One region of the Pandoraea morbifera genome, then DNA from elsewhere that is predicted to be linked to it. Evidence: predicted binding sites of a transcription regulator. Region 1 holds the regulator's gene; each other region holds the start of a gene.
The links. Region 1 encodes sigma-54, which starts transcription at its own class of promoters, with help from an activator protein. Its sites were predicted from a motif close to TGGCANGNAANCTGCTTT; they were not measured.
Positions count from the first base shown of each region.

Region 1 (5,515 bases):
GGATACCAGGAGCAATGCAGCAAGTGCTTTCTTCATGATCGTCTCTCCATAAGGTCGACACGCACGGGGATGGGCCGCGTGGCGATTACAACATGAAAGAAAACGCGCCGCAATCGCGCGGCGTTGACAGAAAATCGCAAAAATTGCGGTAAACCCGGGGAAAAAGGGGACGGCGACGCGTCGCGCCGCTCAGAGGAGCTTACCTTGCATCCCGTCCGGGTCCTGCATGGCCTGGCGCTGGCGCTCCATGAAGTCCTTGAGCGTATCGATGCCGCGCAATTGCAGAATCGTATTGCGCACGGCGGCTTCCACGAGCACGGCAAGGTTTCGCCCGGCGGCCACTTGCAAAATGACCTTGTTGATCGGCAGCCCCAGCACGTCGACCGTCTGGGCCTCGAGCGGCAGGCGCTGGAATTCGCCGTCGGGGCGGCGAACCAGTTGGACGATCAGCTTGAGTTTCATCTTTCGGCGCACCGCTGTCTCGCCGAAGATCGTCTTGATGTCGAGCAGGCCCAGACCGCGCACTTCGAGCAGGTTCTGCAGCAAGGGCGGACAGCGGCCTTCCACGAAGTCCGGGCCGAGACGCACGAAATCGACGGCATCGTCGGCGACCAGCCCGTGACCCCGGCTGATCAGTTCCAGGCCGAGCTCGCTCTTGCCCAGGCCGGAGTCGCCGGTCAGCAGCACGCCCATGCCCAAAATGTCGATAAATACGCCGTGCATGGTGCATCGCGGCGCGAACACGCGCGAAATATACAGCCGCAGGCTGTCGATGACGGCTGCCGTCGACATTGGCGTGGTGAACAGCGGGGTCGAGGAACGGGTACAGCGCAGCACCAGGTCGGGCGGCGCTTCGAGGCCGTCAGCGACGACCAGGAACGGCGGTTCCAGGGCGATGACTTCGCCCATGTGGCGTTTGCGGTTCTCGTCGGTCAGGCGCTGGTAATAGCGCAGTTCGGCCTCGCCGAGCACCTGGATCCGGTTCGGGTGAATGAGGTTCAGGTGACCCACGAGGTCCGCGCTGGAGGTCGCGGTAGCCACGCTTTCGGGCGTGAAGCCGCGCTCCCATCCCTCATGGCCGGTCAGCCACGACAGGCGCAGCGTGGCCGCGTTGTCGTCGAATATGCTCTGCGCGTTGATGCCGGTCAGTTCCACCGCGTCGCCTCGTTCGGTTGGGTGTGGGAGCTACGGAATTCGTCTGTCTTTGCGGCGATACCCGTGAATATCGGCGGAAATCGGCGAGCCCTTGCGGGCTCAGGGCTGCCAGTTCGCGAGCGCGGCGTGAATGACTTCGGCGTCGGGCGCCGTGGTCAATGTCTCGCGCATCGAGCGATCGGAGAGCAACTGGGCAATTTCGGACAGAATCTCGAGATGCTGCTGGGTTGCCTGTTCCGGAACCAGGAGGAAGAAGAGCAGGGAGACGGGCTGGCCGTCGGGGGCTTCGAACGGAATCGGGTCGGCCAGGCGCACGAAGGCGGCCATCGGATGCTTCAGGCCCTTGATCCGGCCGTGCGGAATCGCCACGCCTTCCCCCAGCCCGGTCGAGCCCAGACGCTCGCGCGCAAACAGATTGTCGGTGACAAGCGCGCGCGTGAGCCCGGCATTGCTCTCGAAGAGCAGCCCGGCTTGCTCGAAGACGCGCTTCTTGCTGGTGACGGACAGTCCAAGCAGGATGTTGGACGCAGGTAAGAGTTTGACTAAACGATTCATCTTGTAATACGGGCGAACGCGTAGTCGCCCTCCAACCCCCGATTGACCTCGCATTATAGACCACCCGTCGCTGCGCCCGCGCCAACGCGCGGAACTCGTCGGGACCATACAAAAGGGGCCGTTCAACGGCCCCGCGGTGGGTGATGCCAGACTTATGACAGACGTAGGTTCGCGCGTGAGGTTCCGTGCGGCTTCTCGTCAGTGTCGGTCAATGCGACGACCTCTCCCGGATGGACTTATTGCAGCGGTTCCGCCTCTGGAGGTTGCTGGTGCTTGAGTGCCTCGCGGCCGTGATCCTGAACCTTGTCCTTGTATTGCATTACCTTGCGGTCGAGCATGTCGATCAGCTTGTCGATGGCAGCGTACATATTCTCGTCACACTTCTCGACGAAAATTTCCTTGCCCTTGAGATACACCGTGATGCTGGCGATCTGGCGCCCGGTCTTCTCCTTGGTCTTGTCGACAGAGAGGATCACCTCGGCGCCGATGAGCTGATCGAAGTGCCTCAACACGCGTTCGAGCTTGTTGACGACGAATTCGCGCAGCGACGGCGTGAGTTCGAGATGATGTCCACTGATCTTCAGATTCATAGCTGCTCTCCTTGCTGAAATGCCGAAGTGCAGGCCGCGTCACGAGCGACGCCGGCTGATGAGAGCCATTGGCGTGACGCAATGTCGCACTGCGGCGTAACGCCCCAGCGAGCCAACATGGCGCACCAGGACCGTACTACAAAGATTTGCGCAAGTTGACTGCGGGGATTCGCATGGCCTCGCGGTACTTCGCGACAGTGCGCCGCGCCACCACGAACCCTTGCTCTGCCAGCAGTTCCGCGATACGGCTGTCGGAAAGGGGGCTCTGCGGGTCTTCTGCTCCTATGAGTTGCTTGATGAGTGCGCGGATGGCCGTCGATGACGCTGCGCCGCCCGCTTCCGTGGCCACGTGCGAACCAAAGAAGTACTTGAGCTCGAAAGTCCCGAATGGAGTGAGCATGTACTTACTGGTTGTCACCCGTGAAATCGTGGATTCATGTAAACCCAGCGTATCAGCAATCTCGCGTAAAACCAAGGGCCGCATGCCGATTTCGCCATGCGTGAAGAAGTTCTTCTGTCGCTCGACGATCGCCTGCGCGACACGCAGGATCGTGTCGAACCGTTGCTGGATGTTCTTGATCAGCCATCGGGCTTCCTGGAGCTGCTGCTGCAGATTGCCGGTGCCCGGATCGTTGCGGTTGTTTCGCAGAATTCGCGCGTACATCTCGTTGATGCGCAGTCGCGGCATGACCTCGGGATTGAGTTCGGCGATCCAGTTGCTGCCCTGCTTGCGCACCAGCACGTCGGGCACCACGTAATCGGCCTGCGGCGAGCCATAGGCCGCGCCGGGGAACGGGTCGAGCGAGCGAATCAGGTGATGCGCCGCGCGCAGACTGTCCTCGCTCACGCCGAGCAGGCGACGCAGACGCGTGTAATCGCGTGCGGCGAGCAGTTCCAGGTGATCCGAGACGATGCGTAGCGAGAGCGTGCGCACGCTGCTTGGCGGAAGGCGCTGCAACTGCAGACGCAGGCATTCGGACGGCGTACGCGCGCCCACACCGGCCGGATCGAAGCTCTGCAGCAGCGCGAGCGCCGCGTTGATCTCTTCGGTCTCGAGCGCCAGCTCTTCCGGCATGTCCGCCTGGATTTCGTCGAGCATGGTACCGAGGTAGCCGTCTTCGTCGAGCGATTCGATCAGGAATTCGACGAGCGCGCGATCGCGCGGCCCGGCCTTGGTCAGGCGCAACTGCGCGAGCAGGTGTTCGCGAAGGTTGGGGTGATCGACATGCAACTGCGGACGCGCGTTGTCGTCGTCGTCTGAGGCGCTGCCCGAGCGGGCGAAATCGTTAAGACTCCAATCGCTGCCGCTGTCCTGGTTGCTGTCGTCGAAGCGGGTCTGGCCGTCGAGCTCGCGGGTTTCGTCATGGCCGTTGGCCGACTCGGGGCCTTCGCTGCCGCTGCTCGCCGACGTGCCGCGCTCGTTGCGCAGCGACCCGTCCGTGCCGACACGTACCGAGCCCGCGAGCCAGTCGTCCTCGCGTTCGAGCATCGGGTTCTGGGTGAGGGCGTGCTCGACTTCCTGCTGAAGTTCGAGCGTCGACAGTTGCAACAACCGGATGGATTGCTGCAACTGCGGCGTGAGGGTCAGGTGCTGCGAGGTGCGGAGTTGAAGAGTCGGTTTCATAGCGTGTCTCGCCTTCATTGTAGAGGCTTTGTCACGCCAGCGGAACCGGCCCGGCGCCCTATCGGTGGCAGGGTTTACATGCGAAAAATTTGCTTTACATCCGGAAATTCTCGCCCAGATACACGCGCCGGACGCTCTCGTCGGCCACGATCTGATCGGGGGTGCCTGCGGCGAGCACCGAGCCTTCGCTAATGATGTAGGCGTGATCGCAGATACCGAGCGTTTCCCGCACGTTATGGTCGGTGATCAGGACACCGATGCCCCGATCTTTCAGAAAACGCACGATTCGCTGGATTTCCAGCACGGCGATCGGATCGACGCCGGCAAACGGCTCGTCGAGCAGGATGAAGCGCGGTTGCGTTGCCAGCGCCCGGGCGATTTCCACGCGGCGGCGTTCGCCGCCGGAGAGCGACATGGCCGGATTCTCGCGCAGATGGCTCACCTGGAGCTCGTCGAGCAGGGCTTCGATGCGTCGCTCGATCTCGTCGCGCTTGAGCGGCTTGCCCTGGGCGTCGACCTGTAGTTCGAGCACGGCGCGAATATTGTCCTCGACCGTAAGCTTGCGAAACACCGACGCTTCCTGCGGCAGGTACGAGACCCCCATGCGGGCGCGCTCGTGAATCGGCAATTCGCTGATCAGGTTGCCATCGAGCTGGATTTCGCCGTCGTCGGCGGGCACGAGCCCCACGATCATGTAGAACGAGGTCGTCTTGCCCGCGCCGTTGGGGCCGAGCAATCCCACGACTTCGCCGCTTTTCACGTCCAGCGACACGTCCTTCACGACGGTGCGCGCGCCGTATTGCTTCTTGAGCGAGCGCACGACCAGCGCGCTCGGCTTGCCTGACGGCCCGGCGCCCGGGTTGATGGTCGAGGCGTTGTTGGCAGAATTACTCACGCGGATTCCCGATGCTTTTGGAGGGAGACAGCGGCGGCAGATCGCCCTTGGGGGCTGCGGCCGGCTTGCTGCCCGGGCCGCCGGTCGCGGGTGCGGCGCCCGTCGCATTGCGCGGCGCGAGCGTGGCGCGTACGCGGCCGTTCGGATTGTTGGCGTTGACCTGATCGGCACCGCTGTTCGCGGTATAGACCTCGTTGTACGTGTCGTAAGTGATCACGCTGCCATGGATTTCGTCGAGCACGCGCGTGCCGCCGGCCAGGCGCTTGAGCGTGGCCTGCGTGGTGAGCGTGGCGACTTCCGTCTTGCCGTTGTAGTAGATCGTCTGGCCCCAGCCGTCGATATATTCGTCGAGGCCGTCGCGCTTCTGGCGCATGTAGGCGAGGGGGCCGCCCGGCTTGTAGTAGGCGGTGGCGTACTGGTAGCCCTCGGGATCCTGAGTCACTTCGACGCGATCGGCCTTGAGGAGGATGGTCCCCTTGGTCATCGTCACGTTGCCCGTGAAGATGTTGACCTGCTTGAGGTCGTCGTAGCTCATGTGATCCGACTCGATGTTGAGCGGCTTGTCGCGGTCGGCGCGTTCGGCATGGGCGAGCGGCGACGCCAGGGCGCCGAGCACGGCGAAGGCGGCGGCCAGCGAGCGCAGGGCGCGCAGCGAAAGGGAAGCGGGTCGCGGATTGCGGCGATCGATCATGGGGT
Region 1 is NZ_CABPSD010000002.1:418,569-424,083, reverse strand. It holds gene PMO31116_RS05345 (PsiF family protein) at 1-36, opposite strand, end outside; gene hprK (HPr(Ser) kinase/phosphatase) at 190-1,155, opposite strand; gene ptsN (PTS IIA-like nitrogen regulatory protein PtsN) at 1,255-1,710, opposite strand; gene hpf (ribosome hibernation-promoting factor, HPF/YfiA family) at 1,947-2,300, opposite strand; gene PMO31116_RS05325 (RNA polymerase factor sigma-54) at 2,437-3,924, opposite strand; gene lptB (LPS export ABC transporter ATP-binding protein) at 4,019-4,789, opposite strand; gene lptA (lipopolysaccharide transport periplasmic protein LptA) at 4,812-5,510, opposite strand; gene lptC (LPS export ABC transporter periplasmic protein LptC) at 5,507-5,515, opposite strand, start outside.

Region 2 (5,515 bases), on a different contig from region 1:
AACATCGCCAACCCGGCTTCCACGTTGCCGACCGTGGGGTTCGGCTTGGCACCGTCGAATACCACCGACTGAATGTCCTCGCGAGCCAGCATCCCGGCCACCTTGTCGGCGACGCCGGCCTTGGCAAGGCCCGCGTCGGTCACGATCAACGCGCGGCGGAACTGATATTGACGCAAGGCGGCAATCGCCTCGTCGAGACTACCCACACCCATCATATTGACGGCGGGAATGAAAAAGGTCGTGCTCATGGTGATGCTCCTGATCTGCTCTGTGAGGGGCACAACGCGCGCGCGGCCGACGGCATCGTCGATGCCGACCGGACGCGCCGGCGGTGTCCAGAATCAACGCTTGCAAGCACTGAGGACAGCATCGCACCCTCGGCGCGATGCGTCCTTGATCTGCTGCAAACCGGACAAGGAATAGAGCGAACGCTCAAAAGAACCCGAGCGGGTTGACGTCGTAGCTCACCAGCAGATTCTTCGTTTGCTGGTAGTGGTCGAGCATCATCTTGTGGGTCTCGCGCCCGATCCCCGACTTCTTGTAGCCGCCGAACGCCGCGTGCGCGGGATAGAGGTGATAGCAGTTGGTCCACACGCGCCCGGCCTGAATCGCACGCCCCATCCGATAGGCGCGATTGATGTCGCGTGTCCAGACCCCGGCGCCAAGGCCGAACTCGGTATCGTTCGCAATTGCGAGTGCCTCCGCTTCGTCCTTGAAGGTCGTCACGCCTACCACCGGCCCGAAGATCTCTTCCTGGAACACGCGCATGCGGTTATCGCCCTTGAGCAGCGTGGGCTGGATGTAGAAGCCCGAGGCGAGCGGCCCATCGAGCCTCTCGATGCCGCCGCCGGTGAGTATCGTGGCACCCTCCTTGCGGGCGAGGTCGAGATACGTGAGGATCTTGTCGAACTGCTGCTGCGACGCCTGCGCACCCACCGCGGTCTCCGTGTCGAGCGGATCGCCGCGCTTGATGCGCGACACACGCGCCATGACCACTTCCATGAACGGCTCGTAGATCGACTCCTGCACGAGCGCTCGCGACGGGCATGTGCATACCTCACCCTGGTTCAGGAAGCCGAGCACCAGCCCCTCCGCCGCCTTTTCGACGAATTCGGGTTCGCCGCGCATGATGTCGTCGAAGAAGATGTTCGGCGACTTGCCACCCAGCTCGACCGTGCTCGGAATCAGATTGGCGGCCGCACGCGCGAGAATCTGTCCGCCGATGGGGGTCGAGCCCGTGAAGGCGATCTTGGCGATGCGCCGGCTTGTCGCCAGCGCTTCACCCGCCTCCTTGCCAAAGCCCTGCACGATGTTGAGCACCCCCGGCGGGAGCAGATCGCCCACGAGCTCGGCAAACAGCGTGATCGTGAGCGGCGTCTGCTCCGCAGGCTTGAGCACCACGCAGTTGCCCGCCGCCAGCGCGGGCGCAAGTTTCCATGCCGCCATCAGCAACGGAAAATTCCACGGAATGATCTGACCCACGACACCAAGCGGCTCATGGAAGTGGTAGGCCGCCGTGTGGGCATCGATCTCGGCCGCCGTGCCCTCCTGCGCGCGGATGCAGCCCGCGAAGTAGCGGAAGTGATCGATGGCGAGTGGCAGGTCGGCGGCGAGCGTCTCGCGCACGGGCTTGCCGTTGTCCCACGTCTCGGCCACGGCGAAGCGCTCCAACTGGCTCTCGAGCCGGTCGGCGATTTGCAGCAGAATGCGCGAGCGCGCCTGCACCGAGGTCTTTCCCCATTGCGGCGCCGCGGCGTGGGCCGCATCGAGGGCCAGCTCGATGTCGGCACCGCCGGAGCGGGGAAACTCGCCGATCACCCCGCCTGTGACCGGCGACGTGTTGGTGAAGTATCGTCCCTCCACGGGCGGCACGAACTTGCCGCCAATGTAGTTCTCGTAACGCGGTTGCAGGGACAGCAGGGCACCGGGTGTGCCGGGTGGGGCGTATCGCATGTCGTGTCTCCGGATATTGTCGTGTCGGTGGCGCGGCGGCCACGCCACACCCCCAAGCAATTCGCGGGCCACCCCGGCGCGCGCCAGGCGCCACGGGCATGGCCGGTACGCTGCCCGGCGCCGGGTGTGCCGATTCCGTGACACATCTGTGCCATGCGATGACGGGGGTGTCTCACCGTCGTGACAGGCAATCGCCCTTTGCCCGTCGATTGACATAGCGCATTGCAAACCCCCCCGGCATGCGACATGCTTCAGGGACGAACACGAGATCCGCAGATCATCCGGCAGGGGGAGACGACCAATGCCAGTCAATACCGAGTCGGCACACGCGCGCCGTGTGCTGAGCGTTGCGCAAGGGCGCCCGGCGCCGGGCACCGCCGAGACCGACCCGAACATCGCCAGCTCGTGGCGCCGCTGCCTCGACGCGCATGCGCTCGATCCGGGCGCGCGCATGGCGCCGCGCGTGCTGGCGTCGTCGGAATTGCGCGAGCGACGCAACGCGATGGAGCAGTTGCGCTGCGTGTCGATGCCGGTGCTCGAACGCTTGCAGCGACAGTTGATGAATCCGCACCAGGCCGTGTTGCTGACCGCGCCCGACGGCGTCATCGTCGATTCGCGGCTCCACGACGGCACGCGCGACGACTTTCATCGCGCCGGACTGTGGCCCGGCGCGGACTGGAGCGAATCATGCGAAGGCACCAACGGCATCGGCACGTGTGCGGTCGAGCGCACTCCCGTCATCATCTGCCGGCAAGATCATTTCCGTGCGCTGCATACGCCGCTTACCTGCACGGCAAGTCCCGTCTTCGCGCCACACGGCGATCTGCTCGCGGTGATCGATGTTTCCTCGACGCGTGCCGACCTCACTCGCCAAAGCCAGTTTCATACGCTCGCCCTCGTCAACCTGTCCGCCAAGGTCGTGGAGAGCGAGTATTTCTTCCAGCACTATCGCGATGAGTGGCTCCTGCAACTCCAGGAGCAGGCGGATCATCTTGGCGGTTTTGCGCAGGCACTGGTCGCGTTCGACGACGCTGGGCAGGTGCTTGCCGTCAACCAGAGCGCGCTGAACCGGCTCGCCACGACGCGAGAGGCCATCGTCGGCACTCGCGTGGACCGGTGGTTCGCGCAGCCGCTCGACGCGCTGTTCGCGCAGGCACATCCGACCCCCGGCACCTGCTGGCCCATTCGCACGCATACCGGCGAGGCGCTGCTCGCGATGGTGCGCGCGCCGCTGCGCTCGGTACGTGCGCCACGCGCGTCCACGCGGCTGCATGACGAGCGTGTCAAGCCATTCGCCGATGCCAGGCTCGCACAGGCGTTCTCGCGGGCCTGCCGTGTCTTCGCCCACGACGTCCCCGTGCTCATCCGCGGCGAGACCGGGAGCGGCAAGGAAGTGTTCGCGCGCGCGGTGCACGCCGCCAGTGCGCGGGCCAGCGGTCCGTTCATCGCATTGAACTGCGCGGCGATCCCCGAGTCGCTGATCGAGAGTGAGCTGTTCGGCTACGTCGGCGGCAGCTTCACGGGCGCCCGCAAGGAAGGGATGAACGGCAAGCTTTGGCAGGCGAACGGAGGCACGTTGTTTCTCGACGAGATCGGCGACATGCCGTTTGCGATGCAAACGCGCCTGCTGCGCGTGCTCGAGGAGCGCATGGTGTCGCCGCTTGGGGGCGGCGAGCCCGTGGCGCTCGATATTCGCGTGCTCAGCGCCACGCATCGCGACCTGTCCGAGCGGATTGCCGCGCGGGAGTTTCGCGAGGACCTGTTCTATCGCCTGAGCGGTCTCGAGGTCAGCGTGCCGCCGCTGCGAGAGCGCGAAGACAAGCGTGACCTGATCTTCCAGCTACTCTCGCAAACGGACGCCCAAGGCCGCATCGCGCTCACGGACGAGGCGCTGGAGCGCCTGTGCACCTATGCGTGGCCCGGTAACGTGCGCCAGATGCGCAGCGTCATTCGCACGCTCGTCGCGCTCAGCGAGCAGGGCGCGATCACGGTCGACGACTTGCCCGAAGCGTTGCGCGAATCGCGCGGGTCGATGGCGACCGGCGGCGCGCCGGAGGGGCCGACGGAGGCACCGCTGGAAGCCGCGGAGCGTCAGGCGCTGCGCGCCACGCTCGACGCCTGTCACGGTCAGGTCAGCGCCGCAGCGCGCAAGCTCGGCGTGAGCCGCAACACGCTGTACCGCAAGCTCCGACGCTTCGGCCTGTTGCGGGGGTGAGTGCTCCGGATCGTCGCGACGGGTGACGATCCGTTGCAGACTTACTTCGACGGAATCGGCGTTGCACGATCCACGGGCACGGCGGTCACGCTGTTTTGCGGCGAGCCGTCGATGAGCTTGTCGGAATAGGTGAGATAGACAAGCGTATTGCGCGCCCTGTCGACCATGCGCACGATGCGCAGTCGCTTGAACAGCGGCGACATGCCCTCGGAGAAGACTTCCTCTTCCTTCGGCAACGGGCCGGTGAACGAGATCGGTCCCACCGGGCGGCACGCAATCGACGCTTCCGCCTTGTCCTCCGCGAGGCCGACCATGCCTTTCAGGCCGCCCGTCTTCGCGCGCGAGACGTAGCAGGTGACGCCTCGGACCTTCGGATCGTCGTAGGCATCCACGACGATCTTGTGATCCGGTCCCAGAAACTTGAATGCGGTGCTGACGTCGCCGATGCGCTCGGCATAGGCCCAACCCGCGGTGATCACCAATGTCAGTGCGACGGCTGTCTTCTTGAACATGTCCTGTCTCCGGCAGCGGGAGCAGGCGTGTGTCGCCTGCCAAATCCGTGCCCTTGCGTGCCGGATTCTACTCGCGTCCCATGCTCGACGCGCGAAGCCATTGTTCGAAGGGCGTGGGGTCCATGTCAGAGGTGATGTACAACTGGCGTCGTGCCGCGTCGTACATGGCGCCGAGTCTGGCGAGTTCGTCTTTCGCGCTATAGGTGTCTCCGCTCAGGTAGCGCCGCGTCGGCCGGGCGTCGGGCACCATCGCCATGTTGCGCGCGAGCGCGTCGTCCGCGAGCGGTGTGGTGCGTGCCAGATCGAGCAAGCCGATGAAGCCGCTTTGCCGTGTGCCGTCCGCGGGCGTGATGAGCGACATCGATGCTCTGGCGCGGGTGAGCGCGACGTAGAACAGGTTCTTTTCGCTCTCCAGCGGCGCGAACGGGTTCGGGAACTCGTTGCGTTCGAGGTAGGGCATGACGACGTGGTCGAATTCCCGGCCCTTGACGTTGGTGACGGTGTCGATGGTGATGCGCGCCGCTGTACGGCCCTGGCGCGTGCCGGCCAGGCGCGCCATCATCGCGTCGAAATAGCTGGCCAGCGGAGTGTCGTCCTGCGGCAGCGTCGACGCGAAGGCGCGAAGCGAACGCTCGACGAGATCGACGTCGTAGGGCCGGGCGTACAGGCGTGTGGCGACCGACTGGAAGTCGACGCATTGACGGATGCGTCGGAACGCGTCGCGGGCGGTGAGGGTGGCGGCGTCGGCCCGCAGCTCGCGAATCAGGCGTCCGATGTTGGCCGCCGGCGTCTGCTGCGGCGCGCCCAGCAGATACGACGTGTAGATCTGTTCGAG
Region 2 is NZ_CABPSD010000014.1:92,331-97,845, reverse strand. It holds gene yiaY (L-threonine dehydrogenase) at 1-248, opposite strand, end outside; gene exaC (acetaldehyde dehydrogenase ExaC) at 433-1,953, opposite strand; gene PMO31116_RS19800 (sigma-54-dependent Fis family transcriptional regulator) at 2,255-4,168, shown strand; gene PMO31116_RS19795 (CreA family protein) at 4,210-4,680, opposite strand; gene PMO31116_RS19790 (UvrD-helicase domain-containing protein) at 4,748-5,515, opposite strand, start outside.
Region 2: a site for sigma-54 is predicted at 2,007-2,024, ahead of exaC (acetaldehyde dehydrogenase ExaC). Genes of this name have one in related genera too.

Region 3 (5,515 bases), on a different contig from region 1:
AGGCCGGCGATGCCGTCCTGCCTGTGCGCGTCATGCCGCGCCACCGGGGTACGGCGACACGGCGAGGGGCCGCAAGTGCACGGCGATGCCGTGGCAGACAACATTCAGGGGTTCGAGTGCCGCATCTCGCCGTTCTGGCGCGCGCGGACCAGTTCCTCGTATACCTGCGCGCGGGTCTTCGCCGGCACAGTGGCGCGATCGGGGAACGCCGGGTATTCGTAATCGTTTTGCGGGATGAGACCTTGTGCGCGGGCTTCGGCCAGTTCCTCGCGCACTTGTTCGCGCGACACTTGCGAGGCGGGCGAGGCGGATGACGTTTGTGCGATCCAGGCGAACTGCGAACCTTCGGGGTATGCGTCGCTGGTTCGGCCTGACTGTGCAAAGGCGCTCCCGGCGGCGGTGATCAGCACGGCCGACATCAGGGCTGAGGCAATGCGTTGGCGATTCATGATGAGTTTTCCTGTTTTCTTCGACTGCGGGCGGGCAGTGCATCGGTACCGGCACCTCGCTGGAGACGGTGCGGTATGCATTGCCTGTGGCCGTTGAAAGCAGGATAGGGGTTCGGCTATCGCAGAAAAACAGCGATTGCGCCAAGGAATCATTACGTAAATCGCAATAATGCAGGCGGACGCCATGCGAAAAAGGAACGCCACCTCGGCGGTGGCGTTCTTTTGCTCTGCGCATGGGAATATCGAGGTTGCGGCAACCGCAGGCCTGACTTCTGCAACGCGTCCCCGGTGCGACCGCAACGCGTTGTCAGCGCGTGGCGATCGCGACGGCGGCGCCTGCCATGACCGTGCCTGTCGCGCGATTCAGGCGCCGCACCGCGCGCGCGGAGCTGAGCAGTCGTCGCGCCCGTGCGGCGAGCGCGATGTACGAGCCGAACACAATGGCGAGCACCGTGAGGGTGACGCCGACGACTTCGAGGTAACCGAGTGCCGTGACGCGCTGCAAGTCGAGCAGGTTGGGCAGCAGGGCAAAGTAAAACACCACGACCTTCGGATTGCCCATGGTCACCGACAGGCCGCCAAGGAACAGGCGCCACGATTGTTCTCGCGGCGCGGCGCTCAACGGCTCGGTGGGCGCGATGGCGGGTGCGTGCCACATCTTCCAGGCGAGGTAGAGGAGATAGGCGGCACCCGCGTACTTGATCGCCAGGAAAACGCCCGAGAAGGTGTGCGCCAACGCGGCCACACCGAGCACGGCCAGCGTGAGCCAGACGACGTCGCCGATCGCGACACCGGCGGAAAAGGCGACCGCGCCTTGCGTGCCGCGTCCAAGCACGCGCGCCACGATCGCGGCGATGCCCGGCCCGGGCGTGCCTGCGCCCACGAACAGGGCCAGGGCGAAAGTCAGCAAATGTGTCCAGTCCATCGCGGTGTCTCCTCGCGGTGATGACGATCCGTTTGATTCGGAAGGGGGCGCTCACGGGGCCCCGACGATTACCCGCGCGTGCCGTCGCCCGTCGCTGTTACGGTAACTCGGGCGTCTCAGGCGCCGATCCAGGGCAAATTGCGGAAGCACCAGCCGCTGACGTGCTTGCGGTGGCCGGCGCTGTCCTTGTCGCCCTCGAAGCCTTCAAGGATGTCGAACGACTTCGTGAACCCGGCCTCATACGCGACCTTGGCAGCCGCCTTGGAGCGCGCGGCGCTGCGGCACAGGAACAGCAACGGTGCATGCTTGTCAGGGGCCTGCGACGTCAACTGCTCCAGAAAATGCTCGTTGGGCACGCCGCCCGGATACCGCACCCATTCGACGTTGGCGTACTGGCCGTCCGGCACTTGCGGGCGGCCCACCCAGTCGAGTTCGGCGCGGGTGCGCACATCGATCAGACGCACGTTCGCGTCGGCATTGAGCAGCGCCATTGCTTCTTCGGGCGTCACCGCGCCGGCGTAGGCGAGTTGTCCGGTGGCACGGCGTTGTTCGGCTTGTTCGAGAATGGCTTTGGCGCTTGTCATATTGCTGTGATCTCGCTGGTCGAAGGTTGTCCTTCATTCTAGCGTGCACTTTGCGGGAGGTGCGCATTCCGTGAATCGGACAAATGTCGCCCGGCGGTGGGCGTGAGGCGGACGTGCAAAGGCGTGGCGCGGTATCGCGCATCCGGACGGTGCGAGTCGCTGCACAACTTCGGATCGTCGGTGACCGACGGCAGCACCGAAAAGGTGCATAATCCAAGAATGCACCATATCGGGGATGTTTTGTGGCGTGACGCACCGAAATGGAGAATCGCGGTCCACAAGCGGGAATTCGGCGCTGGTCGCACCAGAATCGATTATTTCCTTAGAAATCAGGGGGGGAGGATGATGCGAGGCGAGTCGATGCAGCATTGGCACGCTTCCTGCTTAACACAGGCGAATCCGAACACGGAGTTCGTTAAGAGGGTGCGGCGACGCGGGCGATGAGCGCCAGCAGCGCCAGATTGAATCTTTCGGGAGATAGCATGAGCAAATCTGTGGCAGATGTGATGAATCTGGTTAAGGAAGAGGACGTCAAGTTCGTCGACTTCCGCTTTACCGACACGCGCGGTAAGGAACAACACGTCTCGGTGCCGGTGTCGCACTTCGACGCGGACAAGTTCGAGAGCGGCCACGCTTTCGACGGTTCGTCGATCGCAGGCTGGAAGGGCATCGAAGCCTCGGACATGCTGCTGGTGCCGGACGCGAACACCGCGTACGTCGACCCGTTCTACGAAGAAAGCACGCTGGTGCTGACCTGCGACGTGATCGAACCGGCCGACGGCAAGGGCTATGACCGCGATCCGCGCTCGATCGCCAAGCGCGCCGAAGCCTATCTGAAGAGCACGGGCCTGGGCGACACCGCCTTCTTCGGTCCGGAGCCGGAATTCTTCATTTTCGACTCGGTCCAGTGGAAGACCGACATGTCGGGCACGTTCGTGAAGATCAACTCGGAAGAAGCCCCGTGGTCGTCGTCGCAAGACTTCGAAGGCGGCAACACCGGCCACCGTCCGGGCACGAAGGGCGGCTACTTCCCGGTCGCGCCGGTCGACACGTTCCAGGACATGCGCTCGGAAATGTGCCTGTTGCTCGAGCAACTCGGCGTGCCCGTGGAAGTCCACCACCACGAAGTCGCAGGCCAGGGCCAGAACGAAATCGGCACGAAGTTCTCGACGCTGGTTCAGCGCGCTGACTGGACGCAGATCCTGAAGTACGTGGTGCACAACGTGGCGCACAGCTACGGCAAGACGGCCACGTTCATGCCGAAGCCGATCGTTGGCGACAACGGCTCGGGCATGCACATCCACCAGTCGATCTGGAAGGACGGCCAGAACCTGTTCGCCGGTAACGGCTACGGCGGTCTGTCGGAGTTCGCGCTGTATTACATTGGCGGCATCATCAAGCACGCCCGTGCCCTGAACGCGATCACGAACCCGTCGACGAACTCGTACAAGCGTCTCGTGCCGCACTTCGAAGCGCCGGTGAAGCTGGCCTACTCGGCCCGTAACCGCTCGGCCTCGATCCGCATTCCGTACGTTGCCAACCCGAAGGGCCGCCGCATCGAAGCGCGCTTCCCGGATCCGATGGCCAACCCGTACCTGGCATTCTCGGCCATGCTCATGGCCGGCCTGGACGGCGTGCAGAACAAGATTCATCCGGGCGAGGCTGCCGACAAGAACCTGTACGACCTGCCGCCGGAAGAGGATGCAAAGATCCCGACCGTGTGCGCGAGCCTCGAACAGGCCCTCGAGTATCTGAACGAAGACCGCGAGTTCCTTACGCGCGGCGGCGTGTTCACCGACGGCATGCTCGATTCGTACATCGCACTGAAGACGGACGAAGCGCGCCGAGTGGCCATGACCACGCACCCGCTCGAGTTCGAACTGTACTACTCGCTGTAATCGAATCGCTGCGCAGGGAATGCGCCGGCATGACGGAACGCCAGCGGCCGACCGTCATGCTCGACATGCAAGGGGGGATGGCCGCGGCCGTCCCCCTTTTTTATCCGTCGCCGCAAGGCGAATTCCAGCGTAGCGGATCATGAACCTATCGCCCCGATCCTTGATGAAAAGTGTCCGCGCTGGTGCGAAAGGGCAGACTGCAAGTCCACACGCGCCTGCCACTGAAGACGCGCCTCCCGGCGTTGGCGCCGTGCCTGGCCAGGCGTCTGTGTTGCCCGCGAGTGTCGATCCGTGGGAGGCAAAGCTCCTGGCCACCGGCATCCTGCCCGGCCTCGAAGCCTTGCCCACCGTGCTGCTCGTGCTTGAAAAGCACTCGCTGCGCGTGGTCTTCGCGAACCCGGCGGCCGAGGCCCTGCTCGCGCTCTCGCGCCGCTCGCTGTCGCAGATGACGTGGAACGACGTGTTCACGAATGGCGAGGTGCTCGCGTCGACGATGGTCGACCTCATTGCCAACCGCTTTCAGACCACACGCCTCGATCTGGTGCTCGAGCGCACCGCGCAGGAGCCTTTGCACACACACGCGATCGTCGCGGCTCCCGAGTCGGCCCCCGATTTCGTGATCGTCGAGCTGATCGAGAACGAGCAGAAGCTCAAAAACGAGCGCGAAGAACGCATCATCGATCAGGCGCTGATGAACAAGCAGCTCATTCGCAATCTGGCGCATGAGATCAAGAACCCCCTGGGCGGCATTCGCGGGGCGGCGCAGTTGCTTGAATTCGAGCTGGACCAGCGCGAGTTGCGCGAGTACACGCAGGTCATTATCAAGGAGTCCGACCGGTTGCAAACGCTGGTCGACCGACTGCTCGAACCTCACCGGCATCCGTACATCGCCACCGACGTGAACATTCACGAGGTCTGCGAGCGCGTGCGCTCGGTAGTGCTCGCGGAGTTCCCGCAGGGCCTGTCGATCGAGCGGGATTACGACGTGAGCCTGCCGGATTTTCGTGGTGACAAGGAGCAACTCATTCAGGCGTTGCTCAACATCGTGCGCAACGGTGCGGAAGCCTTGCGCGAGCAGATCGCGCGCGGCGATGCACGCATCGTGTTGCGCACGCGCGTGGCGCGAAAGATCACGATTGCCAAGCGACTGCACAAGCTGGCATTGGAATTGCATGTGATCGACAACGGGCCTGGCATTCCCGCCGACATTCGCGATCGCATCTTCTACCCGCTCGTTTCCGGGCGCGAGGGAGGAAGCGGTCTGGGACTCACGCTGGCGCAGTCGTTCGTGCAGCGTCACGACGGTCTGATCGAATGCGAAAGCCGGCCCGGACGGACGGATTTTCGAATCCTGCTGCCCCTGGGCTGATTCGGCCCTCACGCCGTTGGCCGTAGCACCTGCGGCCGGGCATAGACGTTACACGGTGAACAATGAAGCCGATCTGGATAGTAGACGACGACCAATCGATTCGATGGGTGCTGGAAAAGGCGCTCACGCGCGCCAATTTGCCGGTGCGCAGCTTTACAGGCCCGCGCGAGGCGAGCGCAGCGCTTGAGCACGACTCGCCGCAGGTGCTGGTCTCGGACATCCGCATGGCGGGCGGGTCCGGGCTCGAACTGCTGCAAACGGTCAAACAGCGGTTTCCGGGGCTGCCGGTC
Region 3 is NZ_CABPSD010000010.1:1,034-6,548, forward strand. It holds gene PMO31116_RS23755 (DUF4148 domain-containing protein) at 105-449, opposite strand; gene PMO31116_RS16435 (LysE family translocator) at 757-1,374, opposite strand; gene PMO31116_RS16440 (rhodanese-like domain-containing protein) at 1,491-1,958, opposite strand; gene glnA (type I glutamate--ammonia ligase) at 2,441-3,856, shown strand; partial or broken gene glnL (nitrogen regulation protein NR(II)) at 4,173-5,225, shown strand; gene ntrC (nitrogen regulation protein NR(I)) at 5,288-5,515, shown strand, end outside.
Region 3: a site for sigma-54 is predicted at 2,328-2,345, ahead of glnA (type I glutamate--ammonia ligase). Genes of this name have one in related genera too.

Region 4 (5,515 bases), on a different contig from region 1:
CAGACGACGGCGGCAAGCGCCGTTGCTTCGGCGGCCCCGCCGGCCTGCGCGTCGAGCGACACATACACTTCGCCCGCCTCGACGCGCACGGCAAAGCGCTGTGCGCAGCCCACGTCGGGGGCGCAGGCTTCTCCGGTGGTCAGATCGATGTTCCAGGCATGCAACGGGCACGTCACCTTCTCGCCGTGCACGATGCCCTGGGAGAGCGCCCCGCCCTTGTGCGGACAACGGTCGCGCAGTGCGAACACCTTGTCGCTCTCGGTGCGAAACAGGGCGATATCGCCGCTCTCGTGCGAGAGCACCCGCGTACCGAGGCGCGGAATCGCGCCCATGTCGCACACATGCAGCCAGATCGTTCGGGATTGCGTCATGGAAGTCTCCTCAGACCGTCGCCGGTTCGGTTTCCGATCGCGCGCCCTGCGCCGCGAGCGGTCGATATTCGTTAGCCTGCGCACCGTCGATGCGGGCCTTCCAAGGATCGGGCAGACCGTCGAGCGCGAACAGCAAGCGCTCGTAGAGTGCACGGCGGTTGGCCGCATCGTTCACCACGCGTTGCTTCACGTAGTCGAGTCCAACGCGCGCGAGGTAGTGCACGGTGCGGTCGAGGTAATACGCCTCCTCGCGGTAGAGCTGGAGGAACGCTCCGGTGTACTCCTTGACCTCCTCGGCCGTCTTCACCTTGACGAGGAATTGCGCGACTTCGGTCTTGATACCGCCGTTGCCGCCCACGTAGAGTTCCCATCCCGAATCGACGGCAATCACGCCCACATCCTTGATGCCCGCCTCGGCGCAGTTGCGCGGACAGCCCGATACCGCCAGCTTCACCTTGTGGGGCGACCACATGTTCGCGAGCATCGTCTCCAGATCGATCCCCATCTGCGTGCTGTTCTGCGTGCCGAAGCGGCAGAACTCGCTGCCCACGCACGTCTTCACCGTGCGGATCGACTTGCCGTAGGCGTGCCCCGACGGCATGCCAAGATCGCGCCAGACATTGACGAGGTCTTCCTTCTTCACGCCGAGCAGATCGATGCGCTGGCCGCCGGTGACCTTGACCATCGGAATCCGGTACTTGTCCGCCACGTCGGCAATGCGACGCAGCTCGCCGGGGTTCGTCACGCCACCCTTCATCTGCGGCACGACCGAGAAGGTGTTGTCCTTCTGGATATTGGCGTGCACGCGCTCGTTCACGAAACGGCTTTGCGGATCGTCGACGGCCTCCTTCGGCCACGTACTCAGCATGTAATAGTTCAGTGCCGGGCGGCATGTGGCGCACCCGTTCGGCGTGCGCCATTCGAGAAAATCGAAGGCGGCGCGATGCGTGGTGAGCCGGTGCTCGCGCACGGCGCGGCGCACGTCGGCATGCGAGAGGTCCGTGCAGCCGCACACGGCCTTCTCCTTGGGCGCCGCATCGTAGGTCGACCCCAGCGTGCTCATCAGGATCTGCTCGCACAGCCCGGCGCAAGAGCCGCACGAACTGGCCGCCTTGGTGTGCTTCTTCACTTCGTCGAGCGTGAAGAGCCCCTTCTCGGTGATGGCCTTGACGATGGTGCCCTTGCACACGCCATTGCAGCCGCAGACCTCGTCGGTGTCCGCCATGGCCGACGCGCGATTCTGTCCCTGCGTACCGACGTCGCCCACGCTCGATTCGCCGAACATGATGCGCTCGCGCAACTCGCCCAGCGCGCGGCCTTCGCGCAGCAGCTTGAAGTACCAGGCGCCGTCGGCGGTGTCGCCATACAGGCATGCCCCCACCAGCTTGTCGTCGCGGATCACGAGCTTTTTGTACACGCCGCTCGCCGGGTCCGAGAGCACGATCTCCTCCGTGCCTTCGCCGCCCAGGAAGTCGCCCGCCGAGAACAGATCGATGCCGGTGACCTTGAGCTTGGTCGACATCACCGAGCCGCGATAGCTGCCGATGCCCATGAGCGCGAGGTGATTCGCGCACACCTTGGCCTGTTCGAACAACGGCGCGACGAGACCATACGCCACGCCTCGGTGGCTCACGCATTCGCCCACGGCGTAGATGCGCGGATCGTAGGTTTGCAGCGTGTCGGACACGACAATGCCGCGCGAGCAGTAAAGCCCTGCCGCTTCGGCCAGCGAGGTATTCGGTCGGATGCCGGCGGCCATCACCACGAGATCGGCCGGGATTTCGTCGCCGTTCGCGAATTGCACGGCACGCACGCGGCCGTTGTCGTCACCGAGAATGGCCGATGTCTGGTGCGAGAGCCGGAACGCGAGGCCCCGGGCTTCGAGCGATTGCTGCAACAGCTTGCCCGCCGTGGTGTCGAGCTGGCGCTCGAGCAGTGTGTCGGCCAGATGCACGACCGTCACGTCCATGCCGCGCAACTTCAGGCCGTTGGCCGCCTCGAGGCCGAGCAGGCCGCCGCCGATCACGACCGCATGGCGCTTCACGCGCGCGGTCTCGATCATGGTCTCCGTGTCGCGAATATCGCGATAGCTGATCACGCCCGCCAGATCCTTGCCCGGCACCGGCAGGATGAACGGGCTGGAGCCGGTCGCGATCAGCAGTCGGTCGTAAGGGGCTTCGGTGCCGTCCGCGCAGCGCACCACGCGCCGCGGGCGGTCGATCTGCGTGACCTCCTTGCCCAGATGCAGCGTAATGCCCTTTTGCGCATACCAGTCGAGCGGATTAAGCACGATGTCGGCAAACGACTGCTCGCCCGCAAGCACGGGCGAGAGCAGGATGCGGTTGTAATTCGGATGGGGCTCGGCGCCGAACACCGTGATGTCGTACTGGTTCGGTGCGATCTCGAGCAGTTCCTCGAGCGTACGAATGCCGGCCATGCCGTTGCCGATGACGACCAGACGAGGTTTGCGCATGCTGTCTTCTCCTGTTGCTGCGCTTGCAGCGCCCGAAAAACAAAACGGCGTCCGACCGTGCCGCAGCACGGAGGGACGCCGTTGTCCTGTGGGTGCGTCGCAAGCTGACCCGCCTGACGTCGCACCGGAATTCGTTGCCTGCGACGCCTTTGCCGCTGGCCTAGACGCTAACGCAACAAGCGTGCCAGGCGATGACCGATCCCACGTAGCGCGTTGCAGGACAAGGCAGAACAGGAGAATTGTCTATGGGAAATACCCGAAAGGCGTGCGAAATCTGCTGCACCGCAGCAGTGCAACGCGCTGCGGAGCCCGGCGTACGCGCACCACGATGAGGCAGGCGCGCGCCGCCGTTCGGCACAGGGGCGGGGGGGCCGATCAGTCGTCCTGCATCAGGGCGCGACCGATGATCAACTGCTGAATCTGCGTCGTGCCTTCGTAAAGACGCAGCAAACGTACGTCGCGATAGAAGCGCTCGACCTTGTACTCGTTGATGTAGCCCGCGCCGCCGTGGACCTGCACGCCCCGGTCGGCCACGCGCCCCACCATTTCCGTGCAGAAGAGCTTGGCGCACGACGCCCGCGTGCTGACGTCGGCGTCGCGCATGCCTGCGGGTTTGGCGTCGTATCGCAGGGCACAGTCCTGCACCATCGACCAACCGGCATACAACTCGGCCTGGCTGTCGGCGAGCATTGCCTGCACCAACTGGAAATCGCCGATGCGCTGGCCGAACTGCTTGCGCTCGCGCGCATACGCGACCGATTCGTCAAGAATGCGCTGCGCCATGCCGCAGGCGAGCGCCGCCACGTGCAGACGGCCCCGGTCGAGCACCTTCATGGCCGTCTTGAATCCCTTGCCCGCCTCGCCCCCGATGATGTTCGTCGCGGGCACGCGCGCGCCCTGCAGCACCACATCGCAGGTCTTCGTGCCGCGCTGTCCCATCTTCTTGTCGGGCCTGCCCAGCGAGAGCCCTGGCGTGTCGGCCGGCACGATGAACGCCGAGATGCCGCCCGCGCCCTCGCCGCCGGTGCGGGCCATGAGCGTGAACGCTCCGGCGCGGGGCGCATTGGTGATGAAGCGCTTCACGCCATCGATCACATAGGTGTCGCCATCGAGCACGGCGCGCGTCTTGAGCGCGGCCGGATCGGAACCGGCATCCGGCTCGGTCAACGCGAATGACATGATCAGCTCGCCGCTGGCCACGCGAGGCAGCAGCTCATGCTTTTGCGCATCGGTGCCGTCCATCAGAATGCCCTGCGAACCGATGCCCACGTTGGTGCCGAAGACCGAGCGAAACGCCAGCGACGTCTGCCCGAATTCGTAGGCCACGCGCACCTCCTGCGCCATCGACAGGCCAATGCCACCGAATTCCTCCGGGATCGACAGGCCGAAAAGGCCCATCGCCTTCATTTCGTCGACGATCGCGGCGGGCACTTCGTCGCGCTCCTCCACATCGTTCTCGGCCGGCACCAGCCGCTCCCGAATGAAACGTTGCACGGCGGCGAGCAGCAGCTCGAACGATTCGCTATCCAGTCCTTTCGATGTCATCGACCTTCGATCCTTGAAGAATGCAGCGCCTGCGCCCGCGCGCGTCCTCACGCGTCCTCACGCGTCCTCACGCGCCCGTGTGCAGCATCTCGCGCAATTTGAATTTCTGTATCTTACCCGTGGGCGTCGTCGGCAGCGTGTCGCGCACTTCGATCCGTTCGGGCCAGTATTGTCGCGCGACCTTGTGCGACGCCAGGAAATCGGTGATCGCCGGCAAGTCGATCGACTGCCCCGGGCGCGGCACCACCACTGCGCACGCGCGCTCGCCGAGGCGCTCGTCCGGATAGGCGACGATGGCCACCGTCGCCACCGCCGGGTGCCGGTAGAGCAGCGCCTCGATCTCGACGACCGGAATGTTCTCGCCGCCCCGGATGATCACGTCCTTGCTGCGCCCCGCGATGCGCACGTAGCCGGTGGGATCGAGCCATGCCATGTCACCGGTGTCGAACCAGCCCTCGGCGTCGGTGCCGTTCCACTGCGGGCGTTTCAGATACCCGCCGAAGTTCGAACACGAACGCACCAGCAAACGTCCGGTCTCGCCCTGCGGCAACTCCCGCCCCTGTGCATCGACCACACGCAGTTCCACGCCCGGCAGCGGGCAGCCGTCCGTGGTCGACGCCCGCGTGTCGTCATCCTCCAGGCGCGTGAGCGTGACCGCCCCGTTTTCCGTCATGCCCCATGCCGACACGATCTTCGCACCGAGCACCTTGCGCGCCTGCTCGACCACCGGGCCGGGAATCGGCGCGCCCGCGCAGAGAAACGCCCGCAGCGTCGGCACCGTGTCGCCACTGGCCGCGACCGCCTTCGTCAGGTCGGCAAGAAACGGCGTCGACGCCATCGTGAACGTCACGCCATACGTGCGGATCAGGCGGACCGCGGTGGCGGGGTCCCACACGTCGAGCATGACGGCGCTGGCCCCGAGCAGGATCGGCATCATCAGGCCGTACATGAAGCCGGTCTGGTGCGCGAGCGGCGAGCCCATCAGCACGACGTCATCGCGGCCGAGCCGCATGCGCTCTGCATAGGCCCCGATGTTCGAGAACGTCGTGTTCGCGCTGTGCATCACCCCCTTGGGCTCGCCCGTGGTGCCCGACGTGTACATCAGTTGCATCACGTCGTCGGGCCG
Region 4 is NZ_CABPSD010000018.1:22,841-28,355, forward strand. It holds gene nirD (nitrite reductase small subunit NirD) at 1-371, opposite strand, end outside; gene nirB (nitrite reductase large subunit NirB) at 382-2,844, opposite strand; gene PMO31116_RS21280 (acyl-CoA dehydrogenase family protein) at 3,220-4,389, opposite strand; gene aliA (cyclohexanecarboxylate-CoA ligase) at 4,457-5,515, opposite strand, start outside.
Region 4: a site for sigma-54 is predicted at 3,014-3,031, ahead of nirB (nitrite reductase large subunit NirB). Genes of this name have one in related genera too.